3 regions of the Micromonospora sp. NPDC049081 genome follow, and region 3 is predicted to be linked to each of the others. Evidence: riboswitches for the same ligand, from Rfam matches in the RefSeq annotation. Region 3 holds a riboswitch; each other region holds the start of a gene.
What was found. Region 3 has a riboswitch for cobalamin ahead of AB0B63_RS00240 (ribonucleoside-diphosphate reductase subunit alpha). Riboswitches for the same ligand answer to the same signal wherever they lie in the genome.

Region 1: linked by a shared signal. The riboswitch ahead of bluB (5,6-dimethylbenzimidazole synthase) and the one ahead of AB0B63_RS00240 (ribonucleoside-diphosphate reductase subunit alpha) in region 3 are both predicted to bind cobalamin.
Region 2: linked by a shared signal. The riboswitch ahead of cobN (cobaltochelatase subunit CobN) and the one ahead of AB0B63_RS00240 (ribonucleoside-diphosphate reductase subunit alpha) in region 3 are both predicted to bind cobalamin.

Annotation. Positions count from the first base shown of each region.
Region 1 covers NZ_JBEZEK010000014.1:37,064-43,010, forward strand. The annotation lists gene AB0B63_RS20425 (DUF5984 family protein) at 1-186, shown strand, start outside; gene AB0B63_RS20430 (alpha/beta fold hydrolase) at 594-1,496, opposite strand; gene AB0B63_RS20435 (helix-turn-helix domain-containing protein) at 1,546-1,971, shown strand; gene AB0B63_RS20440 (hypothetical protein) at 2,151-2,585, opposite strand; gene AB0B63_RS20445 (hypothetical protein) at 2,686-3,411, opposite strand; partial or broken gene bluB (5,6-dimethylbenzimidazole synthase) at 3,635-4,257, opposite strand; cobalamin riboswitch at 4,294-4,493, opposite strand; gene AB0B63_RS20455 (kelch repeat-containing protein) at 4,501-5,562, opposite strand; gene AB0B63_RS20460 (hypothetical protein) at 5,761-5,904, shown strand.
Region 2 covers NZ_JBEZEK010000013.1:126,814-132,760, reverse strand. The annotation lists gene AB0B63_RS20000 (aldo/keto reductase) at 26-919, shown strand; gene AB0B63_RS19995 (hypothetical protein) at 1,051-1,386, shown strand; cobalamin riboswitch at 2,066-2,195, shown strand; gene cobN (cobaltochelatase subunit CobN) at 2,503-5,947, shown strand, end outside.
Region 3 covers NZ_JBEZEK010000001.1:77,143-83,089, reverse strand. The annotation lists gene AB0B63_RS00240 (ribonucleoside-diphosphate reductase subunit alpha) at 1-1,334, opposite strand, end outside; cobalamin riboswitch at 1,454-1,670, opposite strand; gene AB0B63_RS00235 (helix-turn-helix transcriptional regulator) at 1,699-2,586, opposite strand; gene AB0B63_RS00230 (oxidoreductase) at 2,714-3,616, shown strand; gene AB0B63_RS00225 (hypothetical protein) at 3,672-4,391, shown strand; gene AB0B63_RS00220 (hypothetical protein) at 4,534-4,920, opposite strand; gene AB0B63_RS00215 (TetR/AcrR family transcriptional regulator) at 5,040-5,606, opposite strand; gene AB0B63_RS00210 (PEP/pyruvate-binding domain-containing protein) at 5,613-5,947, opposite strand, start outside.

The DNA.
Region 1 (5,947 bases), on a different contig from region 3:
CGGGAGCTGACGGACACCATGGGGCAGCGGGTCGAGGAGCTGGAACACCATGGCGGGCTACCTCACGTACACCTTGACGTCGCCCTTGTGCGGCGCGGACACGAACGTCGGCGGCACTGGCTGACCAAGAACCTGGAATGCTGCCCGCAGACCGACTGGGACACGGTCCGTCGATCAGGTTGTTGAGGATCCGGGTGGGAAGTGACGGAGTGGGCTGGGGCGGGACGCATTGGGGTGGCAACTTTCCAGATACCTGATCGGTGGCTTGTTCTCCTCGGGACTGCAGCTGGGATGCGGAGCATTCGTTGCCGATGCGCTCTGGGTGGGATCGGACGATCCCCCTGAGTGGACGTTCTATTTCGCGTCTGCCGGATGCCTCGTGGCGCCGGCGGTCTTGGCCGCGGGCTGGCTGCTGACCAAGAGTGACAGGTCGAGGCCCTACGGGCGTGGCGCAGTCATTGGAACAATGGTGTCGAGTTCATTGATGGTGCTGGCCATGATCGTGGGATGCTCGCCACCCTGGCTCCTTGCCTGAATGGATATTTGAGCCTCAACCCGAACCCCCGTCTACCTGGCCGGCGGTCCGGGATCTGTCATTCATCCATGTCGTCGGTGTGGAACGACGGTGGTGCCGATGTCGCCCGAGCTGCGGTTGCCACCACGATCGAGGCGAGGTCCCCAGGGGCGTCGACGGGGACGAGGTGTCCGCTGTCCGGGAGCAGGCGCTGGTCGAGGTGGTCCGCGATCAGCGTGAGTTGGCGCGCGGGTGCGTCTCCCACCGTTGAGGCGCCGATGGCTGTCACGGGCCTGGTCAGTCGGCCCTGCTCGGCCCAGGAACGGTTCCACTGGGCGTTCGTGGGCATCGCGCGGTAGTGCTCGAAGGCCGCGTGCAGGCTGTCTCGTCCCGTGTAGGCGCGGACGAAGTGCCGTGCGAGGTCCTCCGGGACCCCGCTGCGGGACCCGATGGTGAGGAAGAACCGGATGTAGCGGTCCTCGTCGCCGTTCAGGATGTTCTCGGCGAGGCTGCCCGGTGTCTGGTGGAACCCGAACCACCACGGTCCGCCGGAGCCGAGGAACGCCTCTGCGCCGGCGAGTCCGCTGATGACCGCCTCCACGATGGTGAGGCTGAGTACCCGATTCGGGTGGGCGGCGGCGAGCGCGAATGCGGGCGCGGCGCCGACGTCGAAGCCGACGACGTGCGCCGACTGTAGGTAGAGCGCGTCGAGGAGGCGAACCTGGTCCGTCGCGAGGCTCGCGGCGTCGTAGCCGCTCGCCGTCCGCTCGGTGTCACCGGTGCCACGTAGGTCGGGCATGAGCACTTCATGGCCTGCGGCAACCAGCAGCGGCTCCACCTCCCGCCAGATCTCCTTGGTGTGCGGAAAACCATGGAGCAACAGGACGGGGCTTCCGGCACCGGCCCGGCGCACGCTCACCCGGAGATCATCGAGCTGGATCATCTCGATCGTCGAACGGTGGACCCGGGCGGCACGCCTCATCACGACTCCTAGTTACCATTGGTTACCAGGAAACGATAGGAGAGCTTGGGTGAGCACGAAAGAAGGCACATCAGGCACGCTTGGTCACCCTGAGGTAACCACCGAACGGCACGGTGACCTCTTCGACGCCAACTGCCCGACGCGGCTGCTGCTCGACCGGGTGGGATCGAAGTGGACCGTCATGATCGTGTTGCTGCTCGCCGACGGACAGGAGCTGCGGTTCGGTGCGCTGCGCCGCCGCATGCCGGGTGTGTCCCAGAAGATGCTCACCCACACCCTGCGTCAACTCGAAGACGACGGCCTCGCCCACCGCCGGGTGGAACCCACGAGTCCGCCCGCCGTGCACTACTCGTTGACAGCGCTCGGCGACACGCTCGTCGGTCCTCTGCGCGAACTCAAACGCTGGGCCGAGCTGAACATGGGCGCGATCGACGCGCTGCGTACGGCTGCGGTCAAGGCCCGTCACGACCAGTAGGCAAGGAGGGCGGGCGGATCCTGTCACGGGGTGATGGTCGAAACCCGCGTACCCCCGGCAGGCTGACGCCAGGCCGGCACCCCGACCGGATGGAAGCCAGCACCACCCCGGTCCTTCCGTCGTTTCCGGGTGGGCCGCCTGCCCGGTCAGCCCGGCACGCCCTGCTGCTCCCGCTCCCGTCAGCCGCCCGGGCAGCGGTTGTCGCCGCCGCTGAGTTCCACGCAGTGCCCTGGCGGGCCGGGCGTCGTGTCTGCCGGCACCGGAGTGAGACCCCGCCCGACGGATGCGGCGAACGGTAGGGCGGGCACGGCGATCACGACGGTCAGCACCAGGAAGACGATCGCGGTTCGGACCAGCCGCAGCCGGTACGCGACGAGCGCGATGACTGCCGGGCCGGCGACCGCCACCAACGCGGCGACCAGCAGGGCCCGGCTCGCCTGGCGTCCGAGGCCCACCAACTCGTCGGGCCGGCCGTCGTAGTTGGCGTTCCACTGCGCCAAGCCGATGCGCAGCCACCACGCGGCTGCCGCGATCAGCCCGCCGATCCAGACCAGGACCAGGAGCCCCACGATCGGGCCACCCCACCGACGTGCGCCGGCCGCCTCAGACGTCATGCGGTCCAGCGTGGACGGCCCGACCCGACCGGGCATGAGTCGGCGTACTCAGCGCGCCCGTCGAGGCTGTGTTCGTCGGCCCGGGGACATCCGACCGCAGTCAGGCGCGGGCGCTCGGGGCTGGTTTCTCCGTGAGCTGCCACCGGTCGCCGTGACCCGCGGCGATCACGACCGCCTCGACCAGTCGTCGGGCCGCCGCCGGGTCACCGGCGAGTGCGCTGGTGGCTCCGAGGCCGACCGGTGGCCCGCCGGCGAGGCTCGCGGCCACGGCGGTCAGCCGCCGGTCGCGGTCCGGCACGTCGGCGGTCGCCGCGAACCCGACCACCGCCGCCCAGTCGGTGACCTGTCCCATCCGCACGACCTCGTCGTCCCACAACAGATCCAGGATCCGCACGAGGTCGCCGAAGCCCGGCTGGTCGGGGAGCGCGGTGAAGGTCAGCAGGTGTACGGCGGCCTGCTTGCCGAGCGTGGCGCCGGTGGCGATGTCGGTGCTCAGGGCGATCCGGATCTCGTCACCGGTGAACCCCGAAGCGAAGTCCGGCGGGGGAGGCCTCCGGTGCAACGGCGGCGCGGTGTCGGGGTCGGTCAGCAACTCCGCCACCCGCCGGCACTCCACACACGGCGGCAACGTGGTGATGTCCAGGTACGTGTCCCTGCGGTACGCCTCGTAGGCAAGGTCGATCGCCCACTGGTCATTGCCCCAGACCGGACGCTCCGGAGTGGAGCACAAGGTGTATCCCCGACTCCCGTACTCGCCGGCGCGTTCGAGAGCGAGATCCACCGACAGGTGGTGGAACGTGCCGTCCGTACACGGTCGAGGTGTCATCGTGTCCTCCACACCACCGGGTGCTTCGCCGGTCGTCGGTGACAATGAAGTCTACCTGTCTCGGGCAGTATTCCGGATTGCCGATTACTACCCTGCGCAGATCCAATGGTAATCCCATCACCGTCAAAATCCATCAATGGGTATTCAGGAAGTCGACGGGGGATCGACCCAAACCCGTATTGCAGAGCCGAAGCGCACTGTCGTCCACAATAAAAATGAGGATTCAGCTGTGCGGCCAGCGGTCGTGGTGGACCGCCTCGGCGAGAGGTCGGCGTCGACGCCACCCGTGCCGTTCCAGGTCGGGCACGGACTCCAGGTGGGTGACCGGCCCGACGCAGAGCCAGGCCACCGGCCGGATGCCGGCCGGTACGCCCAGCAGTCCGGCCAGGAACGACTCCCGGTAGAAGGAGACCCACCCGACGCCCAGCCCTTCGGCGGTGGCGGCGAGCCAGAGGTTCTGGATGGCCAGGCAGACCGAGTAGAGACCGGCGTCGGCGATGGCGTGCCGCCCGAGCACTGCCGGGCCCCACGCTGCGGGTCGTACGTGACGACGACCGACAGCGTCGACTCCAACACCCCGTCGATCTTGATGCCCGCGAACCGTTCGGCCGCCGCGCCGTCCAGGGTGGCGGCGAACGTCGCCCGCTCGGCCTGCACGTGCCGGTGGAACCGACGACGGATGGCAGGGTCCCGGACCAGGACGAAGTCCCACGGCTGTGAGTAACCGACGCTGGGTGCGGCGTGCGCGGCGTCCAGGATCCGGTGCAGGGCGCCGTCCGGCACCGGTTCCCCGGTGAACTGGGCCCGGACGTCCCGGCGGCGGTGGATGGCGTCGTAGAGTTCCACAGGCAGGCTCCCGCTGCGCTCGGCCCACCCCGGACGGGCGGGCGGTCGACGCGAGGCCGGTCTTCGGACTCCCGGATCGACGCCAACCCGTCCGCCTTCCCAGCCGTACGGCCAGTGGCTGCGCTCCTCGCGCCTGGACGGTCGCTCCCCGGTCACCGCGGCGGGCCCGTGCCGGAATCACACCGGCTTCCCGATTCTCCCCGCACCCGCGGGGCACCTCGCACGATCATGCCGCCGCCGATGCTAGCCCGTGCCGGTGACGCAGGCCGGCCACGCCCCCGGCGGGCGGCGGGCGGTCACCCGCGCGGACTCCACCCCGGCGGTGTGCCCGCCGATCGCGAAGATCCTCCTGCCGCTGGTGACCGCCGCGCCTTCACGATGGGCGGTGGTGGTGCCGGTGACCGTCGCCCAGGTGCCGGTGTCGGGTGAGTACGCGTCCACCCGGGTGGTGTCCACGCAGTCGACCGGTCTTCCCGAAGGGTCGGTGACCAGTTCACAGCCACCTGTCGCATAGATCCGGCCGTCCGGGCCGGTCGTGGCGTCGACCAGACACCGCCGGCTGGGAAGCGGCGCGAGAGTCGCCCAGGTGTCGGTGGTGGGCGAGTACGCCTCGACGACGTCGAGGACGTTCAGGACGCCGTCCCCGCAGCCGCCGATCGCGTAGATCCGCCCGTCTGGTCCGCCGGTCACCCCCATCTCGTTGCGCGGTGTGGGCATCGACGCCGCGGTGGTCCACCGGTCCACCGTCGGTTCGTAGACCTCCAGGGTGGACAGCGAGCCGTGACGGTCCCCGCCGACGGCGTAGACCCGGCCGTCGGTGCCGGCCGTCGCGGCGAGCAGTTGCCGTCCGCTGGGCATCGACGCGACGGGCACCCAGTGGTCGCCGCCCGGCGTCAGGGCGAGCACGGAGCTGAGGAACGGTCCCTCGGCACCGGGAGAGCTGCCACCGATCGCGTAGACGCGCCCGTCCCCGCCGGTGGCCGCCGCGTGGCGGTACCGGGGCTGGGGCAGCGACGGACCGGCCCTCCACCGCCGCGTCCGAGGCGTGTAGACCTCCACCACCGTGGTGACCGAAGCCGCGTCGGCACCCCCGATCGCGAAGATCGACCCGTCCGGCGCCGTGGCCGCCGCCAGCGCGAAGCGGGAACTCGACAGCGCGTCGTCGGCCCGCCAACGGAGGGCGGGTCGGTCGCCCCTGACGGCGGCACCGGCGACGGGTGCCGGCAACTGGGCCACCGCGACGGCAATGGCGAGGAACAGCGTCCTCCATGGTGCGACGCGGCCGAGAATGCGAATTGTCGTCACGACTGGGCGCTCCCTTCGCGCTGAGTCGACGGGCGTTTTCCGCTGATCGGCAGGCTAGCAGTCCGGCGTACGCGGCAGCCGCGAAGAACCTGCCAATTTCCCCGAGGGTGAAAATGGTGTCGTGGCTGATTGTGTGTTCGCTCGGGGAAGCTGTTGCCGGTCACCTGTCGGGGTAGTGTCGCGCGATGCGGAAAGGAATTGTCCTCACCTGTGCCGTGGGTGGTGCCGGCGTCGGGCGGGGAGCGCGACGACGTGGTCGTCGCACCGGCTGCCGCCCGTGGTGAGGGGGTCGGCACCCAGCGGGACGGTCCGGCCGCCACGCCGGGCGGCGCGTCGGCGTGACGTTACGGGGCTGTCCGGCCGGCCAGGTCCGCACCCGGTCCCC
Region 2 (5,947 bases), on a different contig from region 3:
CGTCGCCGCTGGCTAGGGTCGCCGGATGCCAACTGAGATCACCGCCGCAGCGGCGGGCCGCTGGACCCTGGGCGACCGCACCGTGCACCGGATGGGCTTCGGCTCGATGCGGCTCACCGCCCACCCCGACCGGGACCGGGCGCTGCGCGTCCTGCGCCGGGCCGTCGAACTGGGCGTCGACCACATCGACACCGCCGCGTTCTACGTCTCACCGGGCGGCACCCTGAAGGTCGGCACCGGCCCCGCCCGGTACGCCACCGAACTGATCCGTGCCGCCCTCGCCCCGTACCCGGAAGGGCTGGTCATCGCCACCAAGGTCGGCTTCCGGGCCGACCCGACGACCGGCACGCGCGAGGAGGCCAGCCCGGCGCAGCTGCGCGCCCAGGTGGAGGAGAACCTGCGTCGGCTCGGCCGCGACCACCTCGACCTGGTCAACCTGCGGATCGTCAAGCGGCCCGCGCCGGACTCCGTGGCCGAACGCTTCGGTGCGCTGGCCGAGCTGCGCGACGCCGGCCTGATCCGGCACCTGGGCCTGTCCAACGTCCGCGTCGACCACCTCGACGAGGCGCAGACCATCGCCCCGGTGGTCTGCGTGCAGAACAACTACGCCCTGGACAACCGCGGCGACCAGGACGCCATGGTCCGTGAGTGCGGTGCCCGGGGGATCGCCTACGTGCCGTTCTTCTCCCTGACCGGCGTCAACCGCGAAGGCGGGGCACGTACCGACCACGATGCGGCCGTACGCGCCGTCGCCCGCGCCCACGACGCCACCCCGCAGCAGGTACGCCTCGCCTGGACGCTGCACCAGGGCCCGCATGTGCTGGCCATCCCCGGTACCGGTGACCCGGCCCACCTCGCCGAGAACGTCGCAGCCGCCGCGCTGCGACTCACCCCCGACGAGCTGGCCGCCCTGGGCTGAACGGTCCCGGGCGTGGCGCGTACGCCCGGGGACGTCGAGGTCTGCCCCGTCCAGCCGGTTGTCACCGGGCTCGCAGCGCCCTGCCAGACAGGGGTGTTCCACTGGAGGGACGCCGAGGAGAGGACGGGCAGATGGGCTGGTTCAGCCGACGGACCCGGGCTGACGAGGGCATCCCGACCAAGCTCGACCGGGAGGCCACCCGGGACGACCTGACCGCGTTGTCGGACTTCGTGGCCACCCACCGGGGGGTGGAGTTCTATCTCGAACCCGAGACGACCGCCACCGACACCACAGTGGTGGCGATCGCGCACGACGGGGAGTGGATCCGCCGCCGCACCGGCTCCCCACGTACGGCGGCGAAGCTGGCCCACCGGCACGCGGTGCCCCTCTACGAGGCGGCGAAGACCGGATACCCGGAGCGGATGCGGGCCTGGAACCGGACCCACCCCGAGCGTCACCTCCGCTGACCCCTCAGCCGCTGCGTGGAGCATGGCCGGGGGTCTGCGGGGGTGGGTGTCTGTGGGGACGGGCCGTGGGGTGTGGCCGTGGTGGTGGGCACGGCCGTTGGCCGCCCCGGCGGCTGCGGGCCAGGGGTGTGGGTATGTCGTCGCGGGCCCTTTCGAGCTGATGACGGTGACGGATCGGTCCCCCCGGGTGGGACGGCCCGGGGCAGCCCGGCCCGACGCCCGCCCGGTCCGGGGGGACGGCCCGGCCCGGCGCGGCCCGGCCCGGCGCCCGTCCGGTCGGGCCGGGTCGGACCGTGCCGACCCCGAGTCGTTGACGTCATCAGCTCGACAGCGTGCGAGAGAGGTGTTCCGACCGCCCGGGACGGGCGGCCCCGGACGAGTGGCCCCGGACGAGTGGCCCCGGGACGGTCGGCCCCGGGGCGGGTGCCTCGATCGGCTCCGCGTCGGCCGGTGGGCGGCCGGCGGACGCGGGTTGCGGGTCGCCTCGGAGGATCTGCGGGTGCGCCGCACGGGGCGGCTGCGGGTCGGCCGTCGGGCGGGGCCGGAACCACCCGTGGGATGCGCGGGGCGGACGGCTGCCGGCCTCGCCACAGGGGTCGATCGGTGCCGTCGCGGGGCCGGTGGCCACCGTTGACCTCGGGGTGAGGAGTGTGGCAGCATTCGCGGCCTGACGGCAGTGAAGGAAGTCGGTGCGATTCCGACGCGGTCCCGCCACTGTCACCGGGGAGCGATCCCCCCTCGTGAGTCACGACCGTGCGTGCACGGTTGGAAGGCCGGGGGTGAGCGTCGATCCGGAAGCCAGGATACTTCGGCCGTCGGAGAACCCCAGGGCGTGGACACCCGAGGAGGACCCGATGACGCACAGCGTCACTGCCGACCCCGTCACGGTCGGTGATTTTTGTATCACCGTCGAGCCCGCGCCGCCGCGTGCTCGCACCTCTCCCACCGTCGCCGGCCGCCGCCGGGGCGGTCGGCCTGCCACGTACCGCTGACGGCCGGTCCGGGTACCCCGCCGCAGGCGGTGCGTCGTACCTCCGCCGCCGCTGACCGGCGTCCCTCCCGCCCCGCTCGGCCCGGCCCTGTGGTCGAGCCGGACGTCACTCTCCGGAGCCGCACGTGCGCATCCTGCTGCTGTCCACCGCCGACACCGATCTGCTCGCCGCCCGGGCCAGCGCCGCCGACTACCGGCTCGCCAACCCCACCCGGGTCGACGTGGACGCCGTACCGGCCCTGCTCGACGGGGTCGACCTGGCCGTCGTACGGCTGCTCGGTGGTCGGCAGGCGTGGCCGGACGGCCTCGCGGCGGTGCTCGGCTCCGGCGTCCCCACGATCGTGCTCGGCGGCGAGGCGGTGCCCGACGCGGAGCTGATGGCGGCCTCCACGGTGACCTCCGGGGTGGCCACCGAAGCCCTGTCCTACCTGGTCGAGGGGGGCGCGGCGAACCTCGCCCAGCTGGCCCGGTTCCTGTCCGACACGGTCCTGCTCACCGGTGAGGGCTTCGACCCGCCCACCCCCACCCCGCCGTACGGCATCCTCGACCGTCGACCCCCGACCGACCCGACCGCCCCGACCGACCGGGCGGAACCGGCGGCCGGGCCGGACGGGCGGCGGGCGGACGGCGACGGGCGGCCCACGGTGGGCATCGTGTTCTACCGGGCGCACGCGCTGGCCGGCAACACCGACTTCGTGCACACCCTGGCCGACGCGGTCGACGCGGCCGGGGGGAACCCGCTGCCGATCTACTGCGGATCGCTGCGCGGGCTCACCCCCGGCGACGGGCCGCTGGACCTCTTCGCCCGCTGCGACGCGCTCGTCGTCACCGTCCTCGCCGCCGGAGGGACGGTCGCCGCCGACGCCTCCGGCGGCGGCGACGAGGACGCCTGGGACGTCGGCGCGCTCGCCGCCCTCGACGTGCCGGTGATCCAGGCGCTCTGCCTCACCAGCACCCGGGACCAGTGGGCCGGCAGCGACGCCGGACTGTCCCCGTTGGACGCGGCGATGCAGGTGGCGATCCCCGAGTTCGACGGCCGGATCGTCACCGTGCCGTTCTCGTTCAAACGCATCGACGCCGACGGACTGTCGGTCTACGCCGCCGACGCCGAGCGGGCCGCCCGGGTCGCCGGGATCGCCGTCCGACAGGCCCGGCTGCGGCACCTGCCCCCCGCCGACAGGCGGCTGGCGATCGTGCTCAGCTCCTACCCGACGAAGCACTCCCGGGTCGGCAACGCCGTCGGCCTGGACACCCCCGCCTCGGCGGTACGCCTGCTCGCCGCCCTCGCCGCCGCCGGATACCACCTCGGTGACGCGCCCCCGCCCACCGACGGGGACGCCCTGATCCACGCCCTGATCGCCGCCGGTGGTCACGACGTCGAGTGGCTCACCCCGGAGCAGTTGTCCGCCGCCGAGGCCCGGGTGCCGGGGGAGACCTACCGGCGCTGGTTCGACCAGGTGCCGGTCGACCTGCGGGACCGGATGCGGGAACACTGGGGTGAGCCACCCGGCCAGCTCTACACCGACGACGGTGACATCGTCCTGGCCGGGCTGCGGTTCGGCAACGTCACCCTGCTGATCCAGCCGCCGCGCGGCTTCGGTGAGAACCCGATCGCCATCTACCACGACCCCGACCTGCCACCCAGCCACCACTACCTGGCCGCGTACCGGTGGTTGGCCGCGCCGGTCGCCGACGGCGGCTTCGGTGCCGACGCGGTGGTGCACCTCGGCAAACACGGCACCCTGGAATGGCTGCCCGGCAAGGGCCTCGGCCTGGCCGCCGACTGCGCCCCCGACGCCGTCCTCGGCGACCTGCCGCTGGTCTACCCGTTCATCGTCAACGACCCGGGCGAGGGCACCCAGGCCAAGCGGCGGGCGCACGCCGTCGTCGTCGACCACCTGGTGCCCCCGATGGCCCGCGCCGAGACCTACGGCGACCTGGCGAAACTCGAACAACTGCTGGACGAGTACGCCACCGTGCAGGCCCTCGACCCGGCGAAGGTGCCGGTGGTCCGGGGGCAGATCTGGGAGCTGGTGCGCGCCGCCGAACTGCACCACGACCTGCACACCGAGGCGATGCCCGACGCCGACGACTTCGACGACTTCGTGCTGCACCTCGACGGTTACCTGTGCGAGGTCAAGGACGTGCAGATCCGCGACGGGCTGCACATCCTGGCCGAGGTGCCCACCGGTGAGCCCCGGGTGAACCTCGTCCTCGCCGTGCTGCGCGCCCCCCAGGTGTGGGGTGGTGCCCAGGCCCTGCCCGGCCTGCGGCAGGCCCTCGCCGCCAGCTACGACCTCGACGAGCAGGCGCTGCTCGCCGAGCCCGGGGCGCGGGTGGCGGTGCCGGCGGCGTTGACCGACGTCGTCGACGGGCCGGCGGTCACCGCCGCCGACGCCGTCGACCTGATCGAGGGGCTGGCCCGGCGGCTCGTCCTCGGCATGGAGACCCTCGGGTGGGACCCCGCCCGGGTCGACGAGGTGGTCACCGAGGTGACCGGCGGGTCCTGCCCCGACGCCGCCGAGGTGCTGCGGTTCGCCGCCCGTGAGGTGGTGCCCCGGCTGGACCGCACCACCGACGAGATCACCCACACCCTCGGCGCGCTCGACGGCCGGTTCGTGCCCCCCGGCCCGTCCGGGTCGCCCACCCGGGGGCTGGTCAACGTGCTGCCCACGGGCCGCAACTTCTACTCCGTCGACCCGAAGGCGATCCCCAGCCGCAACGCCTGGGACGTCGGGGTCGCGCTGGCCGACTCGCTGCTCGCCCGCTACCTCGCCGACACCGGGGAGTACCCACGGTCGGTCGGGCTGACCGTGTGGGGCACCAGCGCCATGCGTACCCAGGGCGACGACATCGCCGAGGTGCTGGCCCTGCTCGGCTGCCGGCCGGTGTGGGACGACCGGTCGCGGCGGGTCACCGGCGTCGAGGTGGTGCCGGTGGCGGAACTGGGCCGGCCCCGGGTCGACGTCACGGTCCGCATCTCGGGCTTCTTCCGGGACGCGTTCCCGCACGTCGTCGCCCTCCTCGACGACGCGGTACGGCTGGTCGCCGCCCTCGACGAGCCGGCCGGGGACAACTACCTGCGCGCGCACGTGGCCGCCGACCTCGCCACCCACGGCGACGAGCGGCGGGCCACCGCCCGGATCTTCGGCTCCAAGCCCGGGGCGTACGGGGCGGGGCTGCTGCCGCTGATCGACGCCCGCAACTGGCGCACCGACGCCGACCTGGCCGAGGTGTACGCCGTCTGGGGTGGCTACGCCTACGGCCGGGGCCTGGACGGGCGGGAGGCGCGGGCCGACATGGAACGGTCCTTCGCCCGGATCGCGGTGGCGGCCAAGAACCAGGACACCCGCGAGCACGACATCGTCGACTCCGACGACTATTTCCAGTACCACGGTGGGATGGTGGCGATGGTGCGGCACCTGACCGGGGCCGCCCCGGCCGCCTACGTGGGCGACTCGGCGATGCCGCACGACGTGCGTACCCGCACCCTCGGCGAGGAGACCCGGCGGGTGTTCCGGGCCCGGGTGGTCAACCCGAAGTGGATCGCCGCGATGCGCCGGCACGGCT
Region 3 (5,947 bases):
TCGGTGCACAGGTTGGACAGGTGGATCGTGTTGCCCGGCACGCCGGTCTGGTTGGACAGCCGGTTCGACGGGTCCTTGAACGTCATCCACCCGTTGCCGGTCTGCGCCAGGGTGCGCATCATCCGCCCGTACAGGTCCCGGGCCTTCACCGTGCGGACCGCCTTCTTCTCCGCGACCCGGTACGCGGCGTCGAACTCCTCGCCGTACAGGTCGGGCAGCTCCGGGGCGTCCGACGGGTCGATCAGCGACCAGTCGCCGTCGGCCTCGACCCGGCGCATGAACTCGTCGGGGATCCAGTTGGCCAGGTTGAGATTGTGGGTACGCCGGGCCTCCTCACCGGTGTTGTCCCGCAGCTCCAGGAACTCCTCGATGTCCGGGTGCCAGGGTTCCAGGTAGACGCAGGCGGCACCCTTGCGCCGGCCGCCCTGGTTGACCGCCGCCACCCCGGCGTCGAGGGTCTTGAGGAACGGCACGATCCCGTTGGACCGGCCGTTGGTGCCCCGGATCAGCGCGCCCCGGCCCCGCACCCGCGACCAGGAGATGCCGATGCCGCCGGAGAACTTCGACAGCTTCGCCACCTGGTGGTAGCGCTCGTAGATCGAGTCCAGCTCGTCGCGCGGCGAGTCGACCAGGAAACACGACGACATCTGGGTGTGCCGGGTGCCGGAGTTGAACAACGTCGGGGAGCTCGGCAGGTAGGCAAGCGACGACATCAGCCGGTAGAACCCGACCGCCTCGTCGGGCGTGGTGGACAGCCCGCAGGCCACCCGCAGCAGCCAGAACTGCGGGGTCTCCACCACCAGCCGCGACTGCGGGTGCCGCAGCAGGTAGCGGTCGGCCACCGTCCGCAGCCCGAAATACTCGAACCGCAGGTCACCGGCCGGGTCGACGGCGTCGTCGAGCTGCCGGGCGTGCCGGGCCACGAACGCGGCGGTGTCGTCGGCGATCAGGCCGAGGCCGTGGGCGTACCGGATGGACTCGCTGAAGCAGGTCACCTCCTGCCCGCGGACCTCCTCGTCCACGTAGGCGGCCAGCAGCCGGGCCGCCAGCCGGGAGTACTGCGGTTCCGTGCCGATCAGCTCCGCCGCCGTCTGGATCGACAGCTTGTCCAGCTCGGCGGTGGTCGCCCCGTCGTAGAGGCCGCTGATCGTCCTGGTGGCCACCCGCAGCGGATCGACCTCGTCCAGGTCGGTGGCCCACCGCGCGACCGCCGTGACGATCCGGTTGACGTCGACCGGCTCGGTGTCGCCGTCGCGCTTGCGTACCCGCATCGCCGGCCGGCGTGACTCCGCGCCGTCGACCTCGGACGGTGGGCGTTCCGCTACGTTCGTCATGACCTCTCCTCGCTGTCACCGATGGTCATCGGACGCGGGAGAACGCCAACGGGCACGGCGCGACGGCCGGCCCGGGTGCTGGCGTCGGTCGTCCCGCGCGACCTCCGACCGCCGCGCGCAGCAGCGCACGGCGCACTGGCAGGTCTTCGGACTCGCGGGCGTGACCGGGGTCGCCGGTCGCCTACTGGCCGTCGCTTCCCAGACCTGGCGGTCCAGTGCTCGATGACGGCGGTCGTTCCCACTTACCGCTGCGGGGCAGTCCCGGATTTCCACCGGGTTCCCTGTTGCCTCGACCGGACCACCGGGCCCGGTCGAACCAGCTGCGTGGCACACCATATATGGCGTGGATGGGGGAGAGGCAACACTAGATGTCGCGTCGGCGTGTCAGATAACTCTCCTCCGACCGGTCGGTGGCCCGCAGTGACGCCAGCAGCCGCAGGGCGTCCGCGTCGGCGCTGCCGGGCTCGGCGGTGAAGACCAGCAGCACCGGGCCGGGGTTGCCGGGCAGCGGGTAGGTGTCCCAGTCCAGGACGATGTCACCGACCCCGGGGACCTGGAAGGTCTTGGTGCCGGTGACCGACCCGCGCACGTCGTGCCGCGACCACAGCCGCCGGAACTCGGCGCTGCGGATGCTCAGCTCACCGACGATCGCGGTGGCCCGGGGATGGGTGGGGTCGGTGGCGACGGCGGCACGCATCATGCCGATGTAGTCCAGCGCCTGCTGCTCCCAGGACGCGCAGCGCCGCACCGGGGACGCCGCCTCGTCGAACATCAGCAGCAGCATGTTGAGCCGGCCCGGCGGGAGGTCCGCCGGATCGCCGAGCAGCGCCACCGCCCACGCGTTCCAGGCGAGCAGGTCCAGGTGGCGGCCGAGCACCACCGCCGGGGTGTCCAGCACCCGCAGCAGCCGGCGGGTGCGCTCCGGCACCCGCTCCGGGCCGTGGTCCACCCGGGCCGGTACCGGCCGGCGGGCGGCGCGGGCCAGGGTGAACAGGTGCCGGCGTTCCTCGTCGTCGAGGGCGAGCGCGGCGGCGAGCGCGTCCAGCACGTGGTCGGACGGGCGGACCTCCCGGCCCTGCTCCATCCGCTGGTAGTAGTCGGTGCTCAACCCGGCCAGCAGCGCCAGCTCCTCGCGGCGCAGCCCGGTGACCCGCCGTCGCCCGCCCGGCTCCAGGCCGACGTCGCGGGGGTGCAGCCGGCCGCGTCGGGCGCGCAGGAAGTCACCGAGTTCGCGGGCGTACGGATGGGTCATGGGGCCAGTGTGACGCGGCCCGGACCGGGGTGGGTAGGACTGCGGGACCTAGGCGACCGGGGACGACCGAGCCCGGCCGGGCGGCCCCTAACGTCGGCGTCCCACCCCGACCGCTCAGGAGCAGCAGATGACCTGGACCGCCGACCACATCCCCGACCAGCACGGCCGTACCGCCGTCGTGACCGGCGCGAACTCGGGCCTCGGCCTGGTCACCGCCACCGCGCTGGCCCACCGTGGTGCGCACGTCGTGCTCGCCGTCCGCGACACCGCCGCCGGCCGGCAGGCCGGCCGGCGCATCGGCGGGAACGTCGAGGTACGTGAGCTTGACCTCGCCTCCCTCGCCTCGGTCCGGGCGTTCGCGGCGGGACTGGCCGCCGCCCATCCGAGGATCGACCTGCTGGTCAACAACGCCGGTGCGGTGCTGCTCGGCCCGCGCCGCACCAGTGTCGACGGCCACGAGCTGCACCTCGCCACCAACCTGCTGGGCCACTTCGCGCTGACCGGTCTGCTGCTGGACAACCTGGCCGCCGCGTGGGCGGCCCGGGTGGTCCACCTCAGCTCGATCACCCACCGCAACGCACACCTGGACTTCGCCGACCTGATGGGCGAGCGCGGCTACCGGGGCGCCGCCGCGTACGGCCGGTCCAAGCTCGCCACCACCGTCTTCGGCGTGGAGCTGGACCGGCGGCTGCGCGCCGCCGGAGCACCGGTGCTCAGCGTGCTGGCCCATCCCGGTGTCACCCGCACCAACCTGACCCCCCGGGCCATGGCCCACCGGGGCCGGCGTGGCCGGGTGGTCGCCTGGCTGGGCCTGCTGGCCACCCAGCCGGTGCAGCGGGGTGCGCTGCCCCAGCTGCGCGCCGCCACCGACCCGGCGGTCCGTGGCGGCCAGTTCTTCGGCCCGGCCCGGCTCTTCCAGACCTGGGGTCCGGTCACCGAGGTGCGGGCCAGCCCGGAGGCCACCGATCCCGCTGTCGGCCGGCGGCTGTGGACGGCGGCCGAGGAACTGACCGGCGTGAGCTATCTCTGACGCAGGGTCGCACTAGCATGGCTGCGGTCGGTGACGGTGGCGGAGACGAGGCGACATGGGATGGCTCGGGCGGGTGCTGGGCGGCGGGGGCCGGCAGGTCCAGGAGGATCCGGTCCGGCAGGCGGCGCTGTCGGCCGAGGTGCGGCAGCGGTACGGCACCCACGTGGCCGTCGCGCCGGCCGACCAGGTGGCGGGGATCGTCGGCCTGCTCGACGACGGTGACGGCCTGGCGGTGGCGGCCAGGATCGTCGGCGAGTTCGCCGACGCGGCCCACGCGGACCTGTCGGCCCAGACGGCGGAGCTGTACCGGCGCACCGGTCACCGGTTCCCGGTGGACCGGCGCAACTACCGGCCACTGTGGCGGGCGGCCGGTGGCCGGCTGCACTGGCCGCTGTTCGCGCTGCCGGGCGGCCTGCACCCGTACGTGCACGTCGCCGCCGCCGCCACGGTCGTCGGGACGAGGGCGACGCAGTTCGTCCGGGCGACCGACCCGCATCCGCTGCTCGCCCGCCTGTTCGAGGTGCTCGACCTCACCACCTGCGGCTGGGAGTACGGCCGGGTCCGGGTGGACCACGACGGGGCGTCACTGGTCGGCCGGCTGATCTCCACCACCCGGGACGTCCGGGCGGCGATGAAGGAACCCCCGCCGCTGCCGCCGTCGGTGCGGGAACTCATGCGCACCAACCGGGCGGTCGACGTCTTCGACCTCACCGGCGACCGGGTCGTCGGCACGATCAACGTGGGTGGTGAGCTGCGCCCGGCGCTGTTGACCTGACGCCGTCGGGTCGACCTGCGGGGCCGGCCTGCCCGGGGTGGACGCGGTTGCCGTCCACCCCGGGCTGCCGGGTCCCGTCACACCTGCGCACCGCTCGAATCGTCGAGGGGCACGCCGTGCCGGGCCGGGCCGGCAGCCCCGGTCAGGCCACGCGGTGCGGGGCGAGCCCGTTGGCGCAGTCGTCGATGGTGACGGTCTGCGAGAAGCGCAGCGCGTCCCGGCGGGCCCACCCGTTGATCCCGGTGGAGGTGTTGCGGACGAAGAACCACAGGTCACCGGTCAGCGTGGCGCAGTGGACGTCGATGTTCTGACTCGGGTACCCCTGGCCCTTGGGCTGGCAGTCCTGGTGGGGGTAGGCGCGGATGAAGGTCCCGTCGCCCCAGGAGATCCCGCCGCCGCTGTACAGGTCCGGGTGCTGCCCGTGGCCGTCGCAGTGGGCGCTGGCCGGGCTGGCGGGTATCAGGGCCAGCACCGAGCCGCTCGCGGCGAGGGTCAGCGCGGAGGCGATGGAGAGGAGCCGAGATCGCATGGAAGTCTCCTGTCGATAGGTGACGATCACTGTCCACAGAGGATTTCACGGGTCGGCCGCGCCCGCACGGCGAGCGGTCCGCGCCGGGGCACCGCCGACCCGTGGGACGCCGCCTGCGGTCAGGCGAAGAGCAGGTCCAACTGGTGGTCGAGGACCGCGGTCGCCTGTGCCGGGGTGTACTGCCCGCCGAGCAGGTACACCCCCAGCCCCTCCACCAGCGCCAGCAGCCCGGCCGCGGCGTCCGACGCCGGTGGCCGCGGCAGCAGCCCGGCGATGAACTCCACCAGTTGCGCGGTGTCGGGCCGCAGGCCGGGGGCCGCCGCCGGGTGCAGGGCGGTCCAGGACAGGAACGCCAACGCCACCCGTCCGTCCGCGCGCGCCGCCTCGTCCAACGGCAGCAGCGCCGCAAGCAGGGTGCGCAGCAGCAGCCGGGGCCGCGGGTCCGGCCCGAGCGCCGCGACCGCCGCCTCGACCCGGGCCCGACCCCGGTCCCGGACGACGGACAGCGCGAAGGCCATCATCTCGTCCTTGGTGGTGAAGTAGTGCTGCACCATGCCGGCGGACACCCCCGCCTCGGCGGCCACGTGCCGCAGGCTCACCGCCTCCAGACCCCGGTCGGCGGCGACCCGCATGAGCGCGTCCGCGATCAGCGTGCGGCGCTGCCGGGGATCGACCTTCCTGGGCATCGGGGCCTACCGCGCCGTCGTCACGGTGCCGGCCGCGCCGTCCACGGTGATCACCTGACCGGTGACGATCCGCGAGGTGGCGCCCGGCACGCTGATCACGGCCGGGATGCCGTACTCGCGGGCCACCGTCGGGCCGTGCGCCATGATCGCGCCGGTCTCGGTGACCAGCGCCCCGGCGGTCAGGAACAGCGGCGTCCAGCCCGGGTCGGTGGTGGCGGTCACGAGGATCTCCCCGGGTTCGAGGTACGCGGTGGCCGGGTCGGTGACCACCCGGGCCGGGCCGGTCACCCTACCCGTCGCCGCCCCCACGCCCCGCAGCAGTCCCGCCCCGTCGGTGGGGG